Regions from separate parts of the Micromonospora sp. BL1 genome, predicted to be linked through region 1. Evidence: riboswitches for the same ligand, from Rfam matches in the RefSeq annotation. Region 1 holds a riboswitch; each other region holds the start of a gene.
The links. Region 1 has a riboswitch for cyclic di-AMP ahead of EAD96_RS30480 (hypothetical protein). Riboswitches for the same ligand answer to the same signal wherever they lie in the genome.

Region 1 (7,693 bases):
TACACCGGGCCGCATACCTGCTCTACTCCGACCGGGCGCGGTACGCCGGCGGCGGCATCCTGGTGGTCGGCCCGTCCGGCGTGTTCGTCGAGTACATCGCCTCGGTGCTGCCCTCGCTGGGCGAGGAGACCGCCACGCTGCACTCGCTCGGCTCGCTGTTCCCCGGCCTGTCCGCGTCCCGGACCGACCCGCCGGACGTGGCGGCGGTGAAGGGATCGCTGCGGATGCGCCGGGTGCTGGAACGCGCGGTACGCGACGCGGTGCCGGACTCCCCCGCCGAGCTGCGCCTGCTCTACCGGGGCGAGCTGCTGCGCCTGGAGCGCCCCGCGCTGGACGCGATCCGGGACCGGACGCTGGCCCGGGGCGCGCGCCGCAACGAGGTGCGCCGGGCGGCGTTCGACGCGGTGCTCGCCGCGCTCTACGCGCAGGCCCGCACGCTGCGTGTGGGCCGGTTGCCGGAGCAGCCCGCGTTCGAGGACGAGATCATCGAGCGGCCGGAGTTCCGCGAGTTCCTCAAGGCGTGGTGGCCCCGGCTGCACCCGCGGCACGTGCTGGACTGGCTGGCCCGCCCGGACCGGCTGCGCCGCTACGCCGGGGGGATCCTGTCCTCGGCGGAGATCCGGTTGCTCGGCGACGCGTACCGGAGCCTCGCGACCGAGGGGCTGACGGTGGCCGACATCGCGCTGCTGGACGAGTTGGACGCGCTGCTCGGCAAGCCGGTGCAGCGGGCCCGGCCCAAGCGCGACCCGTACCAGCTCGCCGGTGGCGTGCGCGAGCTGAGCACGTACGCCGACCGGCAGCGTGCCGCCCGCGCGGCGGCGCGGGAGCGTCCGGACGACTACCGCGACTACGCGCACGTGGTGGTGGACGAGTCGCAGGACGTCTCGCCGATGCAGTGGCGGATGGTCGGCCGGCGCGGGCGGCTGGCGTCCTGGACCGTGGTCGGCGACCCGGCGCAGACCGCCTGGACCGGCGACCCGCAGGAGCTGGACCGGGCCCGTGACCAGGCGCTGGGCCGGCGCAAGCGGCACCGCTACGAGCTGACCACCAACTACCGCAACTCGGCGGAGATCTTCGCGGTGGCGGCGGCGGAGATCCGCCGCCTCTACCCGGACCTGCCGCTGCCCGCCGCGGTCCGGTCCACGGGTGTGCCGCCGGTCGAGCGCACGGTGCCCGCCGCCGACCTGCCGGCGGCCACCGTCGAGGCGGCCGAGGCGCTGCTCGCGCAGGTGGAGGGCACCGTCGGCGTGATCACGCCGGTGCCGCGCCGGGACGAGGTGGCGGGCTGGCTGGGCGGGCTCGGCGCGGGCCGCCTCCAGGTCGTCACCAGCCTTCAGGCCAAGGGCATGGAGTACGACGGCGTGGTGCTGGTGGCGCCGGGTGAGATCCGGGCCGATCCCGGCTCGGGCGTCCGCACGCTCTACGTGGCGCTGTCCCGGGCGACCCAGCGCCTCACCACGCTCGACCCGGTGGGGTGACCGGCCCCGCCGCCACCCACAGTTCACTTGCATACATAGCGATGTGAACATACATTGGGCCGGGCCGGTACGCGGCAGGGAGGGTGTTGGCGTGGGCGCAGGTCATGACCACAGCGGTGCGGTGGCCAACGCGGCACACCGCCACCGGGGCCGCCTCTGGGCCGCGTTCGCGCTGCTCGCCGCCCTGATGGTGGTCGAGGCGGTGGCCGCCTTCACCACCGGCTCGCTGGCGCTGCTCTCCGACGCCGGGCACATGTTCACCGACGTCCTCGGCATCGGCATGGCCCTCGCGGCGATCACCGCCACCCGCCGGGCCGGCACCGACCCGCAGCGCACGTTCGGGCTCTACCGGCTGGAGGTGCTCGCCGCCCTCGCCAACGCCGTGCTGCTCGGCGCCGTCGCCATCTACGTCCTGGTCGAGGCGGTACGCCGCTTCGGCGAGCCGCCGGAGGTGCTGGCCGGCCCGATGCTGGTGGTGGCGGTGCTCGGCCTGCTCGCCAACATCGTCGCGTTCGCGCTGCTGCGCGCCGGGTCGAAGGAGAGCATCAACCTGCGCGGGGCGTACCTGGAGGTGCTCGGCGACCTGCTCGGCTCGCTCGGCGTGATCGCCGCCGCCCTGGTCATCGCGGTGACCGACTGGTGGTGGGCGGACCCGCTGGTCGCCGTCGGGATCGGCCTGTTCATCCTGCCGCGCACCTGGCGGCTCGGCCGGGCCGCGCTGCGCATCCTGGTGCAGGCCGCGCCGGAACACCTCCAGGTGACCGCCGTGCACGACCGGCTGGCCGCCGTACCCGGCGTGGCCGAGGTGCACGACCTGCACGTCTGGACGCTCACCTCGGGCATGGAGGTGGCCTCGGCGCACCTGACCACCGACCCGGGCGTGGACCCGGCCGGCGTGCTGGCCGCCGCGCGGGCCGCCCTGCACGAGGACTTCTCCATCGATCACGCCACGTTGCAGGTCGAACCCGGAGCGTCGGCCGGAGTGTGCGGACAGACCGAGTGGTGATTAGGACACACTTAAATCACTGTGGCTAATGTAGTCTTATGCCGGTTTTGCCCCGCCTAGTGGCACTGCTCCACGGAGCCGTGCCCGGGCAGCGCCGGTAGTCTCGGTCGCGGCCGCACCCGCGGGCGCCACCGGCCCCGGTGGGGCGGCCGTCGCCTAATCGTCCGCAGGGACGAGCCGGGGAACCACGTACGTGGGGTGCATCCGCGTCAGCGGTAGGGATCTTCCGTCCCGAACCCGTCAGCTAACCCGGTCGGCGCTGACGGAAGGACGTGTGAATGCCCCCAGTGGCACCTGTACGACGGACGGCCGCCCGGTTGGCGGCCCTGCTCGTCGCGACGCTGACCCTCGGCGTCGCGACCGTTCCGGCCTCCCCCGCCTCGGCGGCACCCGCGACCGGCCTGCTCGCCGCCGCGCCCGGCGACGACGAGGGCGGCACGCCCGAACTGCGCGCCCAGCTCGACGCGGCCAGCAAGGGCTGGCTGGAGGCGAAGGCCGCGCTCAACCGGTCGGTGAACCGGCAGAAGCAACTCAACGAACAACTCAAGACGGTCGGCGCCGAACTGGCCGTTCGGGACGCCAAGGTCGGCGAGATCGCCGCCGTGGCGTACCGCAACGGCCGCCTCGGCACCGCCGGGGCGCTGCTCGGCAGCAGCAGCCCGGAGGGCTTCATGGACCGGGCCGCCGCGCTGGAGCAGGTCGCCGCGCACGAGGACCGCACGCTGCGCGACCTGATCGCGACCCGTGACGAGGCCACCCGCACCCGCACCGAGCTCGACGGCGAGATCCGCGAGCAGCGCAAGCAGGTGGCGGTGATGGGCAAGCGCAAGGAGCAGGCCGAGCGTGCCCTCGAGGTGGCGAACGACCGGGCCTCGCGCAGCAGCAGCGGCGGTGGCAGCGTCCAGGGCACCTCCAGCAAGAACGCGAAGCCCGCGCCGCGCAACTCGGACGGCTCCTGGCCGTCGGAGTCGTGCAGCGTCAACGACCCGACCCCGGCGAACGGCTGCATCACCCCACGCACGCTGCACGCGCTGCAACAGGCCAAGGCGGCGGGCTTCACCCGGTACGTCTCCTGCCACCGGCCCAGCGGCTCGGGTGAGCACCCGAAGGGGCGCGCCTGCGACTTCGCCGCGCAGAAGAGCGGCTTCGGCGGCGTGGCCACCGGCGGCGACCGGACGTACGGCAACAACCTGGCCGCGTACTTCGTGCGCAACGCCGACCCGCTCGCCGTGCTCTACGTGATCTGGTTCAAGCAGATCTGGCTGCCCAGCAGCGGGTGGAAGTCGTACAGCGGCGGCAACGGCGACCCGTCCAGCGACCACACCAACCACGTGCACCTGTCGGTGTACTGAGCGCGCCCTGGAGGGCGGCCGGATCAGGCCGGCCGGCCCTCCAGGGTCGCTCCGAGACGCGCCGCCAGGCCCAGGTGAGCCGCCCGGGCCTGGCGGAACGCGTACCCGAACAGCGGTGCCGGTGCGGTGAGCGTGATCTCCACGTCGATGCGTACCGTGCCGTCGGGCTCGTCGCGCAGGCGGGTGTGGTTGCGTACCGTCGTCGCGGGCTGCTGCCGCGCCACGGTGACCACCTCGTCCTCGCCGGCGATCAACACGTCCGCCTGGTACGTGACCGGGAAGTGCAGCGGGCCGAGTTGCAGCCGGTCGGTGATCGCGTAGCTGGCCAGCGCGCCCGGCCGGGCCGGCAGCTTCCGGACCCGGACGATCAGCGGATGCAGCTCGCCCTGGCGACTCAGGTCACCCAGTAGCGCCACCGCCTCGGCCCGGGTGCACCGGGCCTGCACGGTGTAGCTGAAGCTGTCGCTGCTCTGCAAGCGGGCCCCCTCGCCGTCGTGCGTCGCGACGATCGTCCCGTACCGACGCCGGACTGGCAACGGGTAGAAGGTCCCCTGGCAGCAGGGGGTGTGAACGGCGCTCAGGCGCCGGGCAGCACCTCGGGGGTGTCGTCGGCGAACCACGGCTCGGGCGCGCCGAACAGGCCGAGCAGGCCGGTCACCCAGAGCTGCCGGTGCACGAACCGGCTCGGCTCGGTGACCACCAGCTTGACGCCGCTGACCTCGCAGGTCTGGAAGCCCGCGACCATGGCGCTGATGCCGACCGAGTCGATGAACGTGACGAGCCGCATGTTCAGCTCGATCCGCGAGGGGCGGCCCTTCGCGAGCACTTCGGCGATCGCTTCCCGCACCTCGTACGCGGTGTCGACGTCGATCTCCCCACGGGGCGCGATCTGGACGACACCACCCGGCCGCACCGACTTCACGATCGACAGGCTCACGCGAGCACCTCCACTCGCCCATGACGGGCGCCTCATCAGTACGCGGGCCGCGACCGAGCGTATTCCTCCGACGGCCCGGTCGCCACCCCCCGGGATGAGCAATTCGCGAACTGGGCACACCTGGGCGTACCCAATCCGGACCTCCGGGTTCCAGTTTCCCCTTCAGGGCGGGCCGCGGCCAACCCTGCGGCCGGGCGGGCCCGGCCGATCCGCCGACCAGGGTAGCGGGCGCACGCACGTCCCGTGGGCACCGGTCCGGCGCGTTCGGGTGGTTCGTCCCGTTCGCTGCCCGGGCCGCCCGTGACCCGGACATGGTTTGCCAGGCGTGCCGGTGGGGCACTGCCCGAGACAGTGAACCCGCCGGATGGACACCGGAGTCCGAAGTGGCCGCCGGCCTTCGGCACCCGAGGAGGTAGAACGATGTTCGGATCCAACCTGCTGGACCGCCGGGGCAAGGCCGAGCGGGTCGCCGACCAGGCGTGGCAGCACCTGCTCTCCGCCGCCGGTTCCGCCGGTGACAGCGTGCGCGACGCCACCCGTACCGCCCGCCGCAGCTCCTCCGGCCTGGCCGACGACGCCACCGACCTGGTCGGCAGCGCCGCCGAGGAGGCACGCCGCCGGGCCGGTCTCGCGTTCGACGCGCTCGCCGGCCGCCGGCCCGCGCTGCCCTGGACGCTGCTGATCGCGGCGGCGCTCGCCGGCGCGGCGATCGGCTGGGCCGCCGGGACCGCGGCGCGCGCCGCCGGCAGCCGGGACCGCGCCGCGGACGAGATCGAGTTCGTGGACGTGGACCGGCCGAACTCCCCGGCCGGCCTGGACGGCTGACCCGCACAGTACGACGCGACGACGGCCGCTCCCGGGGCTCCCGGGAGCGGCCGTCGTGCTGCCTCACCCGGACCGGGCGAGGGCGGCTCACCCGGGACACGCGCAGGATCGCGGGTGCGGGACCACGTGCCCGCGCCGCGATCGACGGGAGGGAGAGCCGGATGGCCACCGACACGGTCACGCGTACCGACCGGGACATCCAGACCGCCGTGCTCGACGAGCTGACCTGGGAGCCGCGGGTCGGCCCGGACGAGATCGGGGTGACCGTCACCGAGGGCGTGGTGACGCTCACCGGCCGGGTGGACAGCTACGCCAAGAAGTGGGCCGCCGAGCGGGCCGCGCACCGGGTCACCCGGGTCCGTGCGGTCGCCAACGACCTCGCCGTCCGGATCGACACCGCGGCCGGGCGGGAGGACCCGGAGATCGCCGTCGCGGCCGTACGGGCGCTGGAGTGGGACGCGTTCGTGCCGATCGAGGCGTTGCAGGTGACCGTGGCCGACGGCTGGGTCACGCTGCACGGCGAGGTCGAGTGGGAGTACCAGCGGCGGGCCGCCGAACGCTCGGTCGCCCGGCTCACCGGCGTACGCGGGGTGAGCAACGGCATCGCCGTGCGCCCGGCGGTGCACGCCGACGGCCGCGACCTGGCCGAGCGGATCGTGGACGCGCTGGCCCGCAACCGCGCCACCGAGGCCGAGGAGGTCGACGTGCGGGTGCACGGCGACACGGTGCTGCTGGACGGGCAGGTCCACTCGGCCGGCGAGCGCGAGGAGATCGAGCGGGTGGTGTGGAACGCCCCCGGCATCCGGGAGGTGCACAACCACCTCGTCGTGCGCTGACCGGAACCACCCCGCCCGGGTGAGCCCGCCTCACCCGGGTCGCGGCCATGGTGGGAGGCATGAGTGATCCGAACGGGCTGATCACACCCGGGCAGACCGCGCCCGGGTTCACGCTGCCGGCGGCGCCGGACGGGCGCGAGGTGGGCCCCGGGCAGTTCCGGGGCCGTCCCGTGGTGCTCGCCTTCTACCCGGCGGACTGGTCACCGGTCTGCGGCGAGCAGATGACCCTGTACCAGGCCGCCCTGCCCGAGCTGGAGCGGTACGACGCGGTGCTGCTGGGCATCTCGGTGGACAGCGTCGACTCGCACCGGGCCTTCGCCGAGAGCCGGGGCATCCGGTTCCCGCTGCTCGCCGACTTCGAGCCCAAGGGTGAGGTGTCGCGCCGGTACGGCGCGTACGCGCCGAACGGGCAGTCGGAGCGGGCACTCGTGGTGGTCGCCCCGGACGGCCGGGTGGCCTGGAGCCACCTGTCCCCGCCCGAGGTGAACCCGGGCGTGGACGGGATCCTCGACGCGCTCGAGAGCCTGGACTCGGATCGGCGGGTGAGTGCCGGATGACCACGCCCCTTCAGGTCACCACCGCACGGCTGCGGATCCCGGTGACCGAACGCGACCATGTCCGCGGGCCGGTGGACGCGCCGGTCACGATCGTCGAGTACGGCGACTTCCAGTGCCGGTTCTGCGGTGCCGCGTACCCGAACCTGACCGAGGTGCTGCGCCAGCGGGCCGACACGGTGCGGCTGGCGTACCGGCACTTCCCGATCACCAACGTCCACCCGTACGCGGAGAGCGCCGCGGAGACCGCCGAGGCCGCCGCCGCCCGGGGCCGGTTCTGGGAGATGTACGACTGGCTCTACCAGCACCAGGACCAGCTCGACCCGGTGCACCTGTCGCTGGGCGTCGAGCAGATCGGCCTGTCGCCGGAGGAGATCGCCGGGGAGGTCGGCCGGCAGGAGTACGCCGACCGGGTCCGGCAGGACTTCGTCGGAGGCATCCGCAGCGGCGTCAACGGCACCCCGACGTTGTTCGTCAACGACGTCCGCCACGACGGCGGCTACGACCTGGCCGAACTGCTGGCCGTGGTGGACGCCGCCACCGACGACGGCTGACGGTCAGATCAACCGCAGCTCGCGCGCCCGCCGGACGGCGTCCCGCCGGCGGGTCGCGTCGAGCTTGCGGTAGATGTTGCGCACGTGCGTCTTCACCGTGTTGACCGACAGTGACAGCTCGGCGGCGATCTCCACGTTGGACAGGATGCTC
Region 2 (7,693 bases), on a different contig from region 1:
CGCCCAGCTCACGACCGTGAACGCGGTCGAGGGCACCACGCTCGTGGTCTACACGCTCGGCGCCGCACCGGCACTGGCCTGGGAGACCACGGTACGCGGCACCGGCGCGGACGGCCCCAGCCGGCTCACCGTCGACGTCGACGCCCGCACCGGCGCGGTCCTGCGCAAGCAGGAGCACGTGGTGCGCGGCACCGGCACCGGCGCCTGGAACGGGCCCAGCCCGCTGACGCTCAACACCACCCAGTCGGGCTCGACGTACACCATGAAGGACCCGACGGTCACGAACCTGAGCTGCCAGGACGCGGCGAACAACACCACGTTCAGCGGCTCCGACGACGTCTGGGGCAACGGCACCGCCACCAACAAGGAGACCGGCTGCGTGGACGCGCTGTTCTCCGCGCAGACCGAGCACAAGATGCTCGCCCAGTGGCTGGGCCGCAACGGTGCCAACGGCAACGGCGGCTACTGGCCGATCCGGGTGGGCCTCAACGACCAGAACGCCTACTACGACGGCAGCCAGGTGCAGATCGGCAAGAACACCGCCGGTCAGTGGATCAGCTCGCTGGACGTGGTGGCGCACGAGATCGGCCACGGCATCGACGACAACACCCCCGGCGGCATCTCCGGCGGCGGCACGCAGGAGTTCGTGGCTGACACGTTCGGCGCGGCCACCGAGTGGTTCGCCAACGAGCCGTCCAGCTACGACGCGCCGGACTTCCTGGTCGGCGAGAAGATCAACCTGGTCGGCTCCGGCCCGATCCGCAACATGTACAACCCGTCCGCGCTCGGCGACCCGAACTGCTACTCCAGCAGCATCCCGTCGACCGAGGTGCACGCCGCGGCCGGCCCGGGCAACCACTGGTTCTACCTGCTGGCCAACGGCAGCAGCCCGACCAACGGGCAGCCCTCCAGCTCCACCTGCAACGGCAGCAGCGTGACCGGCCTGGGCATCCAGAAGGCCATGAAGATCATGTACAACGCGATGCTGCTGAAGACGTCGTCCTCGTCCTACCTGAAGTACCGCGTGTGGACGTTGCAGGCGGCGAAGAACCTCTACCCGAGCGGCTGCACGGAGTTCAACGCGGTGAAGGCGGCGTGGACCGCGGTCAGCGTACCGGCCCAGTCGGGTGAGCCGACCTGTGCCGGCGGCACCCCGACGCCCACGCCGAGCACCACGACCACTCCGCCGTCGGGCGGCTGCTCCGGCAACAAGCTCGCCAACCCGGGCTTCGAGTCGGGCAACGTGAGCTGGAGCGCCTCGTCCGGCGTCATCACCACCGACAGCGGCCAGGCCGCACACGGCGGCTCGTACAAGGCGTGGCTGGACGGGTACGGCTCGTCGCACACCGACACGCTCAGCCAGTCGGTGACGATCCCCGCCGGATGCCGGGCGACGTTGAGCTTCTGGCTGCACGTCGACAGCGCGGAGTCGACCACCAGCACCGCGTACGACAAGCTCACCGTCAAGGCGGGCAGCACCACGCTGGCCACCTACTCCAACCTGAACAAGGCCACCGGCTACGTGCAGCGGTCCTTCGACATCTCGTCGCTCGCGGGCACCACGGCGACCATCTCGTTCAGCGGCGTGGAGGACAGCTCGTTGCAGACGTCCTTCGTCGTCGACGACACCGCGGTCACCCTGAGCTGACCGTGGCGTAGCGCGGCCGGTCGTCGTCCTCCCGGCGGCCGGCCGCCTCGTCGTGCCAGAGCCTCGTCGTGCCAGAGCCTCGTCGTGCCAGAGCCTCGTCGTGCCGGCCGGGCCGTGCCGGGCGTCGCGGGGTCGCGGCGCCACGCGGCCGTCGGGTCAGGCCGGGCGGCCGGCCCGGGACGGGGTGCCGCGGTCGCGGTGGATCCGCGCGGCCGCCTCGTGCATCGCGCGGCCGAACAGCTCGGCCTGGTCGCCCATGGTGCCGAGCCGTGCGGCGAGCGCGTCGGCGTCGGCCCGCGCCGACGCGCTGACCTGGGCGTCCAGCTCGGACAGCGCGGCGTTGGCGGCGGTGACGAGGTGTCCGCAGAGGACGTCGAGGCGCTCGCCGGCCAGCTCCGGGTCGACCGTCACGGAATCCAGCCGGCCACCCTGGACGGCGACCGCGCGGACCCGCCCGCCGGCGGCCGTGCCCTCGGCGCGGAGCAGGTCGCCCGGCTCGCCGTCGGCGTGCGCCGAGGCCCGGGAGCGCATCGCGGTGAGCGCCTGCTGCGTGCGGGTCAGCAGCTCGTCGAGGCTCGCGGCCGCCGAGAACGGGTCGTTGGTCATTTCCGCGCTTTCTTCACGTCTTAGCCGAGCACCGTGACCCTAGCAACCGGCTCCGACGAATCGCGGTCACCGGCTGTCGCGGGCCGCGCCCCGGCGCCGCGAGCAGGCCGGACACCGGCGACGCGGCGTGTCGCGGACGGGTGAACGCCCGGCCGGACGGACCGGCCGGGCGTTCTCCGGCCGCTGTCAGCGCAGGCGCAGCCGCTGACCGGGGAAGATCAGGCCCGGGTCGTCGCCGACCACTGCCCGGTTGCGCTCGTGCAGGGCACGCCAGCCGCCGTCGACGCGCTGCGCCACGGCGATCTCCGACAGGGTGTCCCCGCGCCGGACCACGTACGTCCCGGCACCGCTCGTGGGCTGCGGCGCGGCCTTCGTCGCGGGCCGCTCCGGCGCGGCCCTGCGCGGGGCCGGCCGCTCCGGGGCGGCCTTGCGCGGAGTGGCCTTCGTGGTGGCCCGCTCGCCGGCCCCGGCCGACCCGGCGTTCGCCGAGCCGCCCTTCCTGCCGCAGACCGGCCACGCGCCGATGCCCTGACCGCGCAGCACCTTCTCGGCGACGGCGATCTGCTCGGAGCGGCTGGCCAGGTCGGCGCGGGCGGCGTACTTCTTGCCGCCGTAGCCGTTCCAGGTGGCGCGGGAGAACTGGAGCCCGCCGTAGTAGCCGTTGCCGGTGTTGATCTTCCAGTTGCCGCCTGACTCGCAGCGCGCGACCGCGTCCCAGTTGACGCCCGCGCTGGCCGGGTCGGCCGGGCCGAAGAGGGTCGCGGCGCCGACGGCGGCGCCGGCCAGAACCGCCCCGAGAGCGGTACGGCGGCTTCGGGCTGAGTATTCAGTTGCCATGTGGATTCCTCCACGCCGACGAGGTGAGCTGTCGGGTTCGGGCCGAGGAGCCCGGCCGCCGGTGGCGGCTTCACCCCGAGGTGACGATGCACCGTGGAACGCGTGGTTCCCCCGCTCCCGCGCGAGGTTCGGTTACCGGGGACGGCGGCGGGATTTGGCGTTTCCGGCCCGCGGTGTCCGCGTCTGCGAACGAAACCGACGCTAGGAGCGTTTTGCGACGATCGTCCACTTCTTGTGATGCTCTTCACCCGGCCGGGCTACCGGCGGCGGCGCTACGGTGGCAGGGCCAGGCAAGATCACGGGAGGACGGGACGGATGACCGATCACGGACACGAGCTGACCTTCGGCGGCTTCCTCACCCCCGCCGCCGGGCAGCCCGACCAGGTGGTGGCGCTCGCCCGGCTCTGCGAGCAGGTCGGGCTGGACCTGGTCACGTTCCAGGACCACCCGTACCAGCCGGGCTTCCTGGACACCTGGACGCTGATGTCCTACGTGGGCGCCGCCACCGAGCGCATCCGCCTGGCCGGCAACGTACTCAACCTGCCGCTGCGCCAGCCGGTGGTGCTGGCCCGCAGCATCGCCAGCCTGGACCTGCTCACCGGCGGCCGGGTCGAGCTGGGGCTCGGCGCGGGCGCGTTCTGGGACGCGATCGAGGCGACCGGCGGGCGGCGCCTGTCCCCCGGCGCCGCCGTCGAAGCCCTGGACGAGGCGATCCGGGTGATCCGCGAGGTCTGGGACACCGACCGGCGCGGCATGATCCGGGTCGACGGCGAGCACTACCGGGTGGTCGGTGCCAAGCGCGGGCCGGCGCCGGCGCACCCGGTGGGCATCTGGGTCGGCGCGTACAAGCCGCGCATGCTGCGCCTGGTGGGCCGCGCCGCGGACGGCTGGCTGCCGTCCCTGTCGTACCTGCCGAAGGGCCCCGACGAGCTGCCCGCCCTGAACGCGCTCGTCGACGAGGGTGCCCAGGCCGCCGGGCGCGACCCGGCCGCGATCCGCCGCATGCTCAACGTGACCGGCACGTTCGCCCGTTCGTCGGCCGGTTTCCTGGCCGGGCCGCCGGAGCAGTGGGTGGAGGAACTGGCCGGGCTCACGCTGGAGCACGGCATCACCACGTTCATCCTCGGCAGCGACGAGCCGCGCGCGATCCAGATCTTCGGCCAGGAGGTCGCGCCCGCCGTGCGGGAGCTGGTCGCCGCCGGGCAGCACCTGGTGGACGTGCACGACCATCTGCGCCAGGAGCTGGCCCAGGTGCGCGACCTGCTGGAACAGGTCAAGCAGGGCTCGGTCACGCCGGGCCGGGCGCGGGCCGCGCTGAACGAGATGACCATGCGGCAGAACAACTGGACGCTCGGGGCGTACTGCGCGGCCTACTGCACGATGGTCACCCAGCACCACGGGCTGGAGGACGCCTCGATCTTCCCGCACCTGCGCCGATCCGAGGCCGGGCTGGCCGCCGTGCTGGACCGCCTGGAGGAGGAGCACGTGGTGATCCACGGCGTGGTGGAGAGCGTGGACCGGGCACTCGTGGAGCTGGTCCGCCGGCCCGGCGACTTCACCGGACTCCAGGAGGCGGTGGACCTGCTCACCGACACGTTGCTGTCGCACCTGTCGTACGAGGAGCACCAGATCGTCGAGCCGCTGGCCCGGCACGGTTTCTTCCCCGGCCAGCTGTGAGGTAGCTGACTTTTGGTTCCTTAAGTCAGGGGGGTACCGTCGACGCCATGACGGACCTCCTTGCGCAGCGTGACTCCTGGTCCACCGCCAACTGCTCGATCGCCCGGGCGCTCGAGGTGGTCGGCAACCGCACCACGCTGCTCCTGCTGCGGGAGGCGTCGTTCGGCACCCGCCGCTTCGACGACTTCGCCCGGCGGGTCGGCGTCAGCGAGCCGGTGGCCGCCGCACGCCTCAAGCAGCTCGTCGCCGACGGGCTGCTCGACCGGCGTCCCTACCGCGAGCCCGGGCAGCGCACCCGCGACGAGTACGTGCTCACTGCGAAGGGAAGCGACCTGATCCCGGTGCTCGTCGCGCTGCGGCAGTGGGGCGACGCGTACGCCGCCGACGAGGCCGGCCCGGCGGTCCGGGTGGCCCACGACGAGTGCGGCGCGCCGGTGCACGCGCGGCTGCGCTGCGACGCCGGGCACGACGTACCGCCCGGCGAACTGGCCGTCCTGCCCGGTCCGGGCCTGCTGTCCGCCTGACCTCCCTTCCCCACCACACCTCGGAGCGAGACCATGAAGATCGCTGGAAGCACCGCCCTGGTCACCGGCGCCAACCGCGGCTTCGGCCGGCACCTGGCCGCCGAACTCGTCGCGCGCGGCGCCACCGTCTGGGCCGGCGCCCGCAACCCGGACACCGTGGACCTGCCCGGCGTCACCCCGGTACGCCTCGACATCACCGACCCAGCGTCGGTGGCCGCCGCCGCCGAGCGGGCCGGTGACGTGACGCTGCTGGTCAACAACGCCGGCGTGAGCACCGGCACCGACCTGCTCGACGGCGACCTCGCGCAGATCCGGCTGGAGCTGGAGACGCACTACCTCGGCACGCTGTCGGTGGTACGGGCGTTCGCGCCCCGGATCGCGGCCAACGGCGGCGGCACGATCCTGAACGTGCTGTCGGCGCTGTCCTGGTTCACGTTCCCCGGCGTCGGCGCGTACGGCGCGGCGAAGGCCGCCGAGTGGTCGATGACGAACGCCCTGCGCGTCGAGCTGGCCGGCCGGGGCGTCCGTGTCGCGGGCCTGCACGTGGGCTACATGGACACCGAGATGGCCGCCGCCGTCCCCGGCCCGAAGGCCGACCCGGCCGACGTCGCCCGGCTCGCCGCGGACGGCATCGAGTCCGACAGCTACGAGATCCTGGCCGACGACGTCGCCCGCCGGGTCCAGGCCGGACTGTCCGGCGGCGTGGCCGCGCTCTACCCCGCACTCCCCTGAGCCGACCCGTCTTCGCCGAGGTGGCGGCGCCACCTCGGCAAGACGGTTCCGCTGCCACAACTACCGCCCGAGGTCCCTCCATCTGGGACCAGCCTCCCCCACTCTGGGACACCCCAGCGTGATCAACACCAGCTCGCCGAGGTGGCCGGGTCAGAGCCCGTGGGATGCCGCCACTTCGGCGCAGTGGTGTCGATCACGCGGCTGCCACGACTACCGCCCGGGCACAGTCGATCAACAGCCGGTGCCCCCCGCGCGGCGCTCCGCCCCATCCACCCCGACCCACACCTGCGCACCCGGGCAGCCCTGCCGATGCGGGCGGAAGCCCTCACCGCCCCGGTCATCCCTCCAGGTGGGATCGATCTTCCCCACCTGGGATACCCCAGCGTGATCAACACCAGTTCGGCGAAGTGGCGGGGTCAGAGCCCGTCCGATACCGCCACTTCGGCGAGCTGGAGTGGATCACGCAAGTCCGCCGGGGTGGGTCGGGCGAACCGGGTCGGGGTGGGGCTACAGGCCGCGGGCCAGGCGGTCGGCGAGGATGCGGGTGAACCGGGCCGGGTCGGCCAGCTCGCCGCCCTCGGCCAGCAACGCCATGCCGTACAGCAGCTCGGCGGTCTCGGTCAGCGCGGCGGTGTCGCCGCCCTCCCCGTGCGCCTTACGCAGCCCGGTGACCAGCGGGTGGGCCGGGTTCAGCTCCAGGATCCGCTTGACCTGCGGCACCTCCTGGCCCATCGCCCGGTACATCTTCTCCAGCGTCGGCGTCATGTCGTGCGCGTCGCCCACCACGCAGGCCGGCGACGTGGTCAGCCGGGTGGACAGACGCACCTCCTTGACGCTGTCGGCGAGCGCGCCGCCGAGGAACGCGAGCAGGTCGGCGTACTCCTGGCGCTCCGCCTCGGCCTTCTCCTTCTCCTCCTCGGTCTCCAGGTCGACCTGTCCCTTGGCGACCGAGCGCAGCGTCTTCCCGTCGTACGCGCCGACGCGCTCGACCCACACCTCGTCCACCGGGTCGGTGAGGAGCAGCACCTCGTAGCCCTTGGCGCGGAACGCCTCCAGGTGCGGCGAGTTCTCGATGGTGGCCCGGTTCTCGCCGGTGGCGTAGTAGATCTCGGTCTGGCCGTCCTTCATCCGCTCCACGTACGCGCGCAGCGTGGTGGGCTCGGCCGGGTCGTGGGTGCTGGCGGCGCGGACCAGCTCCAGCAGCGTCTCGGTGTTGTCCGGGTCCTCCAGCAGACCCTCCTTGACCACCGCGCCGAACTCGGTCCAGAACGTGCGGTACGACTCGGCGGACATGTCCTTGAGCGTGGCGAGCACCTTCTTGACCAGCCGGCGACGCACCGCGCGGATCTGCCGGTCCTGCTGGAGGATCTCCCGGGAGATGTTCAGCGACAGGTCGTGCGCGTCCACCACGCCCTTGACGAAGCGCAGGTAGTTGGGCATCAGCGCGTCGCAGTCGTCCATGATGAACACGCGCTTGACGTAGAGCTGCACACCGCGGCGGCCCTGCGGGGAGAACAGGTCGAGCGGGGCGTGCGAGGGCACGAACAGCAGCGCCTCGTACTCGAACGTGCCCTCGCCGCGCATGTGGACGGTTTCCAGCGGGTCGGCCCAGTCGTGCGCGACGTGCCGGTAGAACTCCTTGTACTCGGCCTCGTCGACCTCGTCCCGC
Region 3 (7,693 bases), on a different contig from region 1:
AGACCCATGATGACCTCCACTGATGCGGTTGCCTGACGACAACTGGTTACCCCGTCGGCCGTCGGCTCAACCCCCTCACCCGATCGGGCGGAAGCGCCGCAGCCGCAGGCTGTTGCCCACCACGAAGACCGACGAGAACGCCATGGCCGCCCCGGCGAGCATCGGGTTGAGCAGCCCGGCCGCCGCCAGCGGCAGCGCCGCGACGTTGTAGGCGAACGCCCAGAACAGGTTGCCCTTGATGATCGCCAGCGTCCGGCGGGAGAGCCGGATGGCGTCCGCCGCGACCATCAGGTCGCCCCGGACCAGCGTCAGGTCGGCGGCCTCGATGGCCGCGTCGGTGCCGGTGCCCATGGCCAGCCCGAGGTCGGCCCGGGCCAGCGCGGCGGCGTCGTTCACCCCGTCGCCGACCATGGCGACCACCCGGCCCTCGCGCTGGAGCCGCTCGACCACGTCGACCTTGTCGGCGGGCAGCACCTCCGCGATCACCTCGTCGATGCCGACCTCGGCCGCCACCGCCTTCGCCACAGTGGTGTTGTCGCCGGTGAGCAGCACCGGCTTCAGGCCCAGCTCACGCAGCCGGGCGACCGCCGCCCGGCTGGTCGGCTTCACCGCGTCGGCCACCGCGAGCACACCGCGGGCCCGCCCGTCCCAGCCGGCCAGGATCGCCGTCCGCCCGGCGGCCTCCGCGCCGGTCGCGGCCCGCACGACCTCCTCGGGTACGTCGAGACCCCGCTCCCGCAGCAGCCGGGCCCGGCCGACCACCACGGTCCGGCCGTCGACGGTGCCGGTCACGCCCAGCCCTTCGGCGTTGGCGAACTCGCCGACCGGCGGCAGTGCCCCGGCCTCGGCCGCAGCCTCGGCGACGGCGCGCGCGATCGGGTGCTCGGAGGCGGCCTCCAGCGCGCCGGCCACCCGGAGCAGCTCGGCGGCGTCCTCTCCGTCGGCCGGCAGCACCTCGGCCAGCGCCATCCGGCCGGTGGTGACGGTGCCGGTCTTGTCCAGCACCACTGTGTCGACCCGGCGGGTGGACTCCAGCACCTCCGGCCCCTTGATCAGCACACCGAGCTGCGCGCCGCGCCCGGTGCCGACGAGCAGCGCGGTCGGCGTGGCCAGGCCGAGCGCGCACGGGCAGGCGATGATCAGTACGGCCACCGCGGCGGTGAACGCGGCGGTCGGCCCGGAGCCGGTGCCGAGCCACCAGCCGAGCGTGCCGGCGGCCAGCGCGATCACGATCGGCACGAACACGCCGGAGATCCGGTCGGCGAGCCGCTGCACCGCCGCCTTGCCGGTCTGCGCCTGCTCCACCAGCCGCGCCATCTGGGCGAGCTGCGTGTCGCCGCCGATCCGGGTGGCCCGGACCACCAGCCGGCCGCCGGCGTTCACAGTCGCGCCGACCACGGCGTCGCCGGGCCCCACCTCGACCGGCACGGACTCGCCGGTGAGCATGCTGGCGTCGACCGCCGACGTGCCCTCCTCGACCACGCCGTCGGTGGCGACCTTCTCGCCGGGCCGGACCACGAACCGGTCACCGACCGCGAGCCGGCCGACCGGGATCCGGGTCTCCTGCCCGTCGCGCAGCACCGCCACGTCCTTGGCGCCGAGTTCGAGCAGGGCGCGCAGCGCCGACCCGGCGGTGCGCTTGGAGCGGGCCTCGAAATACCGCCCGGCCAGGATGAACACGGTCACCCCGGCGGCGGCCTCCAGGTAGATGTTGCCGGCTCCGTCGCCGCGGGTAATGGCGAAGCTGAACGCGTGCGTCATCCCGGGCATGCCGGCGGTGCCGAGGAACAGGGCCCAGAGCGACCAGCCGAACGCGGCCAGCGTGCCGAGCGAGACGAGCGTGTCCATGGTCGCGGCGCCGTGCCGCAGGTTGACCAGCGCGGCGCGGTGGAACGGCAGCCCGCCCCAGACCACCACCGGGGCGGCCAGGGTGAGCGAGGCCCATTGCCAGTAGTCGAACTGCCAGGCCGGAACCATGGCGAGCACGATCACCGGCAGGGTGAGCACGGCGGAGACCCAGAGCCGCGTACGCGCCGTGCGCAGCTCGTCCACCGGCTCCCCGGCCGTGGCGGCGTCCGCCTGCTCGGGCGGCGGCGGCACCACTGCGGTGTAGCCGGTCTTCTCGACGGTGGCGATCAGGTCGGCCGGCGCGATGTCGTCGGCGTACCGGACGGTGGCCTTCTCGGTGGCGTAGTTCACGGTCGCCTCGACGCCGTCCATCCGGTTGAGCTTCTTCTCGATCCGGGCGGCGCAGGACGCGCAGGTCATCCCGCCGATCGCCAGTTCGATCAGGTTCGGCGCGGTGGGCAGCGCCTTTCCCGTGGCAGTCATCGCGGCACCTCCGGCGCTCAACTGTGCCCGTGCCCCGGGGTGCCGTGTCCGGCGTCCGGGGTCGGTGCGGTGGTGGATGCCGGCGCGGCGGGCGCGGGCGCGGTCCGGTCGCCGGCCAGGACGGTGAACTCGGCGGTGTGCACCGCGTCGCCGTGCCGGAAGTCCAGGTAGAGACGGTACGCCCCGGCGGAGGGCACCTCGGCCGCGAACGTGATCGCCGGACCGGCGGGGGTGCGCCCGTCGCCGGGCATCCCCTCCGGGTGCACGTGCAGGTACGCCAGGTCGCCCTGCCGCAGCGCCACCAGGTGCCCGTACGCGCCGAGGTAGGGCTGAAGGTCGGTGACCGGCCGCCCGTCGCGGCTGACGGAGAGCGTGAGCCGGCTGGTGCGGCCCGGCTCCGGCGTTCCGGCCAGGGTGACGGTGTAGCCGTCGACTGTGGTGCTGGTCACCGGCGCCGGCAGCGGCCTGGCGGTCAGCTCGCCGGGGACCGTGACGTCCAGGCCGAGGGTCAGCGGCTCGCCGCCCTCGGGGGTGAAGTCGGCGAAGGCCCGCCAGACGCCGGGGCCTCCGAGCGGCGAGGCGACCCGCCAGGTGCCGTCGCCGGTCATCTCCGGGTGGACGTGCCGGAACCCGGACAGGTCCCGGCGGGCGACGATCAGGTGCATGCGCTTGTCGTGGGCCACCTCGAAGCGGGTGACCGGCGCGCCGTCCGGGCCGGTGATCCGGAAGGCGAACTGCCCGGCCGGGGCGGTGGCGGGCTGGAACGTGTAGCCGCGTTCGGAGACGAGCAGCCCGCCGGGCAGGTGCGCGGAGGCGCCGCTCTCGTCACCGTGGCCGGTGTCGCCGGCCCCGTGGTCGCTGTCGCTGTCGTCGTGGCGGGTCTCGGCGGCCGGGGCGACGGGATCGGCCAGGTTGCCGATCCCGTACGCCGCGCCGAACACCGCCACGAGGCCGAGGGCGAAGCCGCTGAGCTTCGTCGCCGTGTTCATGGTGTCTCCTCGGTTTCTACGGGTCGTCGGACCCGTCACGCACCGACGAGGTCGTAGCCGGCCTCGTCGACCGCCGCGCGGACCGCGTCCGCGTCCAGCGGGTTCTGACTGGTGACGGTGACCCGGCCGCTGGCCAGGTCGACCTGGACGTCGGTGACGCCCGGCAGTGCGCTCAGCTCGGTGCTCACCGAGTTGACGCAGTGCCCGCAGGTCATGCCGCTCACCTGGTAGGTGGTCTCCATCTCGCCCTCCGATCTGATACCCCCCAGGGGTACGTTCGGAACGTTAGCATACCCCCGAGGGGTACGCTATCCTCGGTTTCATGACCGCGCCGTCCAGCCCGACCCGGGGCTACACCGCCAGCAAGGACCAACTCCTCGCCCGGCTCCGCCGGATCGAGGGCCAGGTCCGTGGCATCGAGAAGATGGTCGAGGACGACCGATACTGCATCGACGTGCTGACCCAGATCTCGGCCATCCAGGCGGCGCTGGACAAGGTCGGCCTGGGCCTGCTCGACGGCCACGCCCGGCACTGCATGCACGAGGGCGCCGCCGAGGGCCGGGCCGACGAGATGGCGACCGAGATGATGGCCGCCGTCGGCCGCCTGATGAAGCGCGGCTGAGCGGGACCTCCGGCCCTCGTAGCGGGGCACATCGACCCGCGCCGACGCGGTCGTGCCGGTCGTACCGTCGAAGTGGCGGGCAGGCCGGCCCGGCGGACCCGCGGCGACGGACGGAGGGCGGCCCGATGATGTGGCAGAGCCCGATGATGGGCTGGATGTGGATCTGGTCCCTGCTGGTGCTCGCGGTGCTGGCGGGGCTCGTCTGGGCGGCCGTGCGGTGGACCGGCCCGCAGTACCTGGGCCCGACGACGGCCAGGCGCATCCTGGACGAGCGGTACGCCCGCGGCGAGATCGACGAGGACGAGTACCGGCGACGCCGGGCCGGCCTGGGCTGATCCGCGCGGAGCGCGTCACGGTCACGGTGCCCGGAAGCGCCCGGCCGGGTTGCCTACCATGGCCGGGCGACGACCCGGACGTGGTCGACACGTCCACGCCGGCCGGGTGACCAGACCGGTCCGGCGGACCAGGCGTCGCCGCGACCGTTGGGAGAGACGCCATGGGTGCCGACCACACCCACCCCGCACCCGCCGCGCCGCCGGGCGTACGACGGCTGCTCGTCGCCGTGGTGGTGCCGCTGTTCGTGATCACCGTGATCGCGGCGCTGGTGCTCTGGCCCCGGCAGGACCGGGAGCCGGTCGGCGGCGCGGACGTCCCCCGCTACCACGGCACCGTGACCCGGGTGGTCACCGAACCCTGCCCGCCGACCCCGGAGTCCCCGGACGGCGCAGGTGGCCCCTGCGGCACGGTGACGGCGACCGTCGAGCAGGGCCCGGACGCGGGCCGGCAGGTCGAGACACCGATCCCGGCCGGGCCGGGCGCACCCCGGGTCGCGGTCGGCGACGAGGTCGTCCTGGTCGAGCTGACCGACCCGGCCGACCCGGCGGTGAAGTCCTACAACATCGCCGAACACCAGCGCGGCACGCCACTGATCTGGCTGATGGTGCTCTTCGCCGCCGCGATCGTGGCGTTCGGCCGCTGGCGCGGTCTCGCCGCGCTCGGCGGCCTGGTGGCCAGCTTCGCCATCCTGCTCGGCTTCGTGCTGCCGGGCATCGGCGCCGGTCAGCCTCCGCTGCTGGTGGCGATCGTGGGCGCCGCGTTGATCATGTTCGTGGTGCTCTACCTGACCCACGGCGTCACCGCGCAGACGTCGGTGGCGGTGCTCGGCACGCTCGGCAGCCTGGTGGTCACCGGCGTGCTCGGCCTGCTCGCCACGTCCGCCACCCACCTGACCGGATTCGGCAGCGAGGACGCCACCACGCTGTCCATGTTCCAGGGCGACGTGGACCTGCACGGCCTGCTGCTGGCCGGCATCATCATCGGCTCGCTGGGCGTGCTGGACGACGTCACGGTCACCCAGGCGGCCACCGTCACCGAACTGGCGCACGCCAACCCCGGCCTGTCCCGGCGGCAGCTCTACCGGGCCGCGACCCGGGTCGGCCGGGCGCACATCGCGTCCACCGTCAACACCATCGTGCTGGCGTACGCGGGCGCCTCGCTGCCGCTGCTGCTCCTGCTGGTCGCCGACTCCCGCCCGGTGAGCGAGATCCTCACGAGCGAGTTCCTCGCCCAGGAGATCGTCCGCAGCGCGGTGGCCACGCTCGGCCTGATCGCCGCCGTACCGCTGACGACCGGACTGGCCGCGGTCGTGACCACCGCCGGACGGCGCTCGCGCGGCGCGGAGCCGGCGCCACCCGCGGCCCGGCCGCCGGCCGGACGGGACGACGCGCTGGAGGCGCTCGGCGGCGGGAAGAGCACGGAGGCCGCATGGTGACACTCCGCAGCGTGACCATCGATCTCAAACGCGACGCTGGTCACGGTGCGCCACGGCGAAATCTCGCTATTGGTCGGCTTCCGGACGTAGATCCTCAGGAGTGCTGTCAGGTAACCTCGCTGCCGGTCACCGCCGAAGGCGCGCACCGGCGCCAGCGGTGCCGCCGCCCAATCGCCCGCGGGCGAGCCGGGGAACCAGGTACATGGGGTGAATCCGCGACAGCGGTAGGGGCCACTTCCGTCCCGAACCCGTCAGCTAACCCGGTCGGCGGCCGACGGAAGGGAACACTGTGACGGCACCCCTGCGCCGCTGGCTGACACCCGTGGTGGCCGTGCTGACCTCGCTGGCAGTGCTGGCCGGGCCGGCCCCGGCGACCGCGGCCCCCACCGCGGCGGCACCCGGCACCCCCTCGGGGCACGAGGAGGACGGCGAACCGCCGCTCATCACCGAGGCGATCGACGCCGCCAACCGGAACTTCCTCCAGGCCAAGGCGAAGCTCGCCAAGTCGCAGGACCGCCAGCGGCGGCTGGCGGCCGAGGTGAAGACGGCACAGGCCGAACTCGACGCGCTCAGCCCGCAGGTCAACCAGCTCGCCGCCCAGTCCTACCGGACCGGCCGGATGGGCGCCATGGCGATGCTGCTGGAGAGCAACTCACCCGACTCGTTCGTCCGCCGGGTCAACGCCCTGGACGAGCTGAACCTCCTCAACGCGCAGCGCCTGGCCGCCATCAACGCGGTCAAGACCCGCGCCGAGCAGGCCAAGATCGCGCTCGACGCCGAGGTGCGCGAGCAGGAGAAGCAGAAGAACGCGATGGAGCGCGAGAAGGTGCAGGCCGAGCGCGCGCTGAAGCTCGTCGGCGGTCTCGGCTTCACCGGCGGCCTGGTCTCCGCCACCTCACCGGTCGCCAAGATCGCCCCCGGCCGCACGGCCGACGGCGGCTGGAAGGCCGAGTCGTGCAGCGAGGACGACCCCACCACGTCGGGCTGCGTCACCCCGCGCACGCTGCACGCGTACAAGGAGGTCCGGCGCGCGGGCTTCAAGCGCTTCGTGGGCTGCTACCGGCCCGGCGGGCCGTGGGAGCACCCCAAGGGCAAGGCGTGCGACTGGTCGCTCCAGAACAGCGGCTTCGCGCCCTGGCACAACAACGACACCCGCCGGTACGGCAACGAGGTCGCCGCGTTCCTCATCCGCAACGCCGACCGGCTGGGCATCTACTACGTCATCTGGAACCGGCAGATCTGGTTCCCGGCCACCGGCTGGAGTTCGTACAGCGGACCGTCGAACCACACCGACCACGTCCACATGTCGCTGCTCTGACCCGGACACGGTAAAAGGGGCCGCCCTCGGGCGGCCCCTTTTCGTCTTCCCGGCGGCTCAGCCGGCCAGCGCCGGGTCGGCGGGCGCCGCCGGAGCGGGCAGCGGGGCCGGGGACTGCGCCACGGTCCGCACCTCGCCGCCGGCGAGCCGGTACGACATGCCCACCACCGTGCACCGCCCGGCCGCCACCCGCTCGGCCAGCACGGCGGAGCGGGCCAGCAGCGTCTCGACGGTCTGCGCGATGTGCACGTCGATGATGCCGTCGAGGTCGTTGACGCCCTGGCGGGAGGCGCGCAGCAGGCTGGGCGATACCGCGTCCACCACCGCGCCCAGGTGCCCGACCAGGGCGGCCCCGGTCCGGAACCCCTCCCGGGCGGCCTGGACCGCGCCGCACGAGTCGTGCCCGAGCACCACCACGAGCGGCGTGCCGAGCACGGTGACCGCGTACTCGACGCTGCCGAGCACCTCCGGCCCGGCGGTGTGCCCGGCCGTACGCACCACGAAGAGGTCACCGAGACCGCGGTCGAAGATGATCTCGGCGGCGAGCCGTGAGTCGGAGCAGCCGACGATCACCGCGAAGGGATGCTGGCCGTCGGCGACAGCCGCGCGGTGCCCGGCGTCCTGATTCGGATGCTGCGGGGCACCGGTGACGAACCGGTGGT

Region 2: it holds a riboswitch for cyclic di-AMP, as region 1 does, so the genes downstream of both, EAD96_RS23230 (transglycosylase family protein) here and EAD96_RS30480 (hypothetical protein) in region 1, are expected to answer to the same signal.
Region 3: it holds a riboswitch for cyclic di-AMP, as region 1 does, so the genes downstream of both, EAD96_RS12915 (hypothetical protein) here and EAD96_RS30480 (hypothetical protein) in region 1, are expected to answer to the same signal.

Annotation. Positions count from the first base shown of each region.
Region 1 is NZ_RCVK01000416.1:48,637-56,329, forward strand. Features, by position in the region: gene EAD96_RS30470 (AAA family ATPase) at 1-1,478, shown strand, start outside; gene EAD96_RS30475 (cation diffusion facilitator family transporter) at 1,570-2,484, shown strand; cyclic di-AMP (ydaO/yuaA leader) riboswitch at 2,628-2,758, shown strand; gene EAD96_RS30480 (hypothetical protein) at 2,763-3,836, shown strand; gene EAD96_RS30485 (SRPBCC family protein) at 3,860-4,312, opposite strand; gene EAD96_RS30490 (STAS domain-containing protein) at 4,414-4,773, opposite strand; gene EAD96_RS30495 (hypothetical protein) at 5,194-5,598, shown strand; gene EAD96_RS30500 (BON domain-containing protein) at 5,760-6,434, shown strand; gene EAD96_RS30505 (redoxin domain-containing protein) at 6,494-6,991, shown strand; gene EAD96_RS30510 (thioredoxin domain-containing protein) at 6,988-7,542, shown strand; partial or broken gene EAD96_RS30515 (helix-turn-helix transcriptional regulator) at 7,546-7,693, opposite strand, start outside.
Region 2 is NZ_RCVK01000308.1:6,274-13,966, reverse strand. Features, by position in the region: gene EAD96_RS23240 (M4 family metallopeptidase) at 1-1,648, shown strand, start outside; gene EAD96_RS23235 (YbaB/EbfC family nucleoid-associated protein) at 1,805-2,254, opposite strand; gene EAD96_RS23230 (transglycosylase family protein) at 2,441-3,091, opposite strand; cyclic di-AMP (ydaO/yuaA leader) riboswitch at 3,090-3,235, opposite strand; gene EAD96_RS23225 (LLM class flavin-dependent oxidoreductase) at 3,407-4,768, shown strand; gene EAD96_RS23220 (helix-turn-helix domain-containing protein) at 4,816-5,292, shown strand; gene EAD96_RS23215 (SDR family oxidoreductase) at 5,326-6,024, shown strand; gene htpG (molecular chaperone HtpG) at 6,532-7,693, opposite strand, start outside.
Region 3 is NZ_RCVK01000222.1:20,243-27,935, reverse strand. Features, by position in the region: gene EAD96_RS12950 (CsbD family protein) at 1-8, opposite strand, end outside; gene EAD96_RS12945 (cation-translocating P-type ATPase) at 76-2,331, opposite strand; gene EAD96_RS12940 (hypothetical protein) at 2,349-3,320, opposite strand; gene EAD96_RS12935 (heavy-metal-associated domain-containing protein) at 3,356-3,562, opposite strand; gene EAD96_RS12930 (metal-sensitive transcriptional regulator) at 3,643-3,942, shown strand; gene EAD96_RS12925 (SHOCT domain-containing protein) at 4,068-4,277, shown strand; gene EAD96_RS12920 (YibE/F family protein) at 4,439-5,713, shown strand; cyclic di-AMP (ydaO/yuaA leader) riboswitch at 5,868-5,999, shown strand; gene EAD96_RS12915 (hypothetical protein) at 6,003-7,031, shown strand; gene EAD96_RS12910 (carbonic anhydrase) at 7,089-7,693, opposite strand, start outside.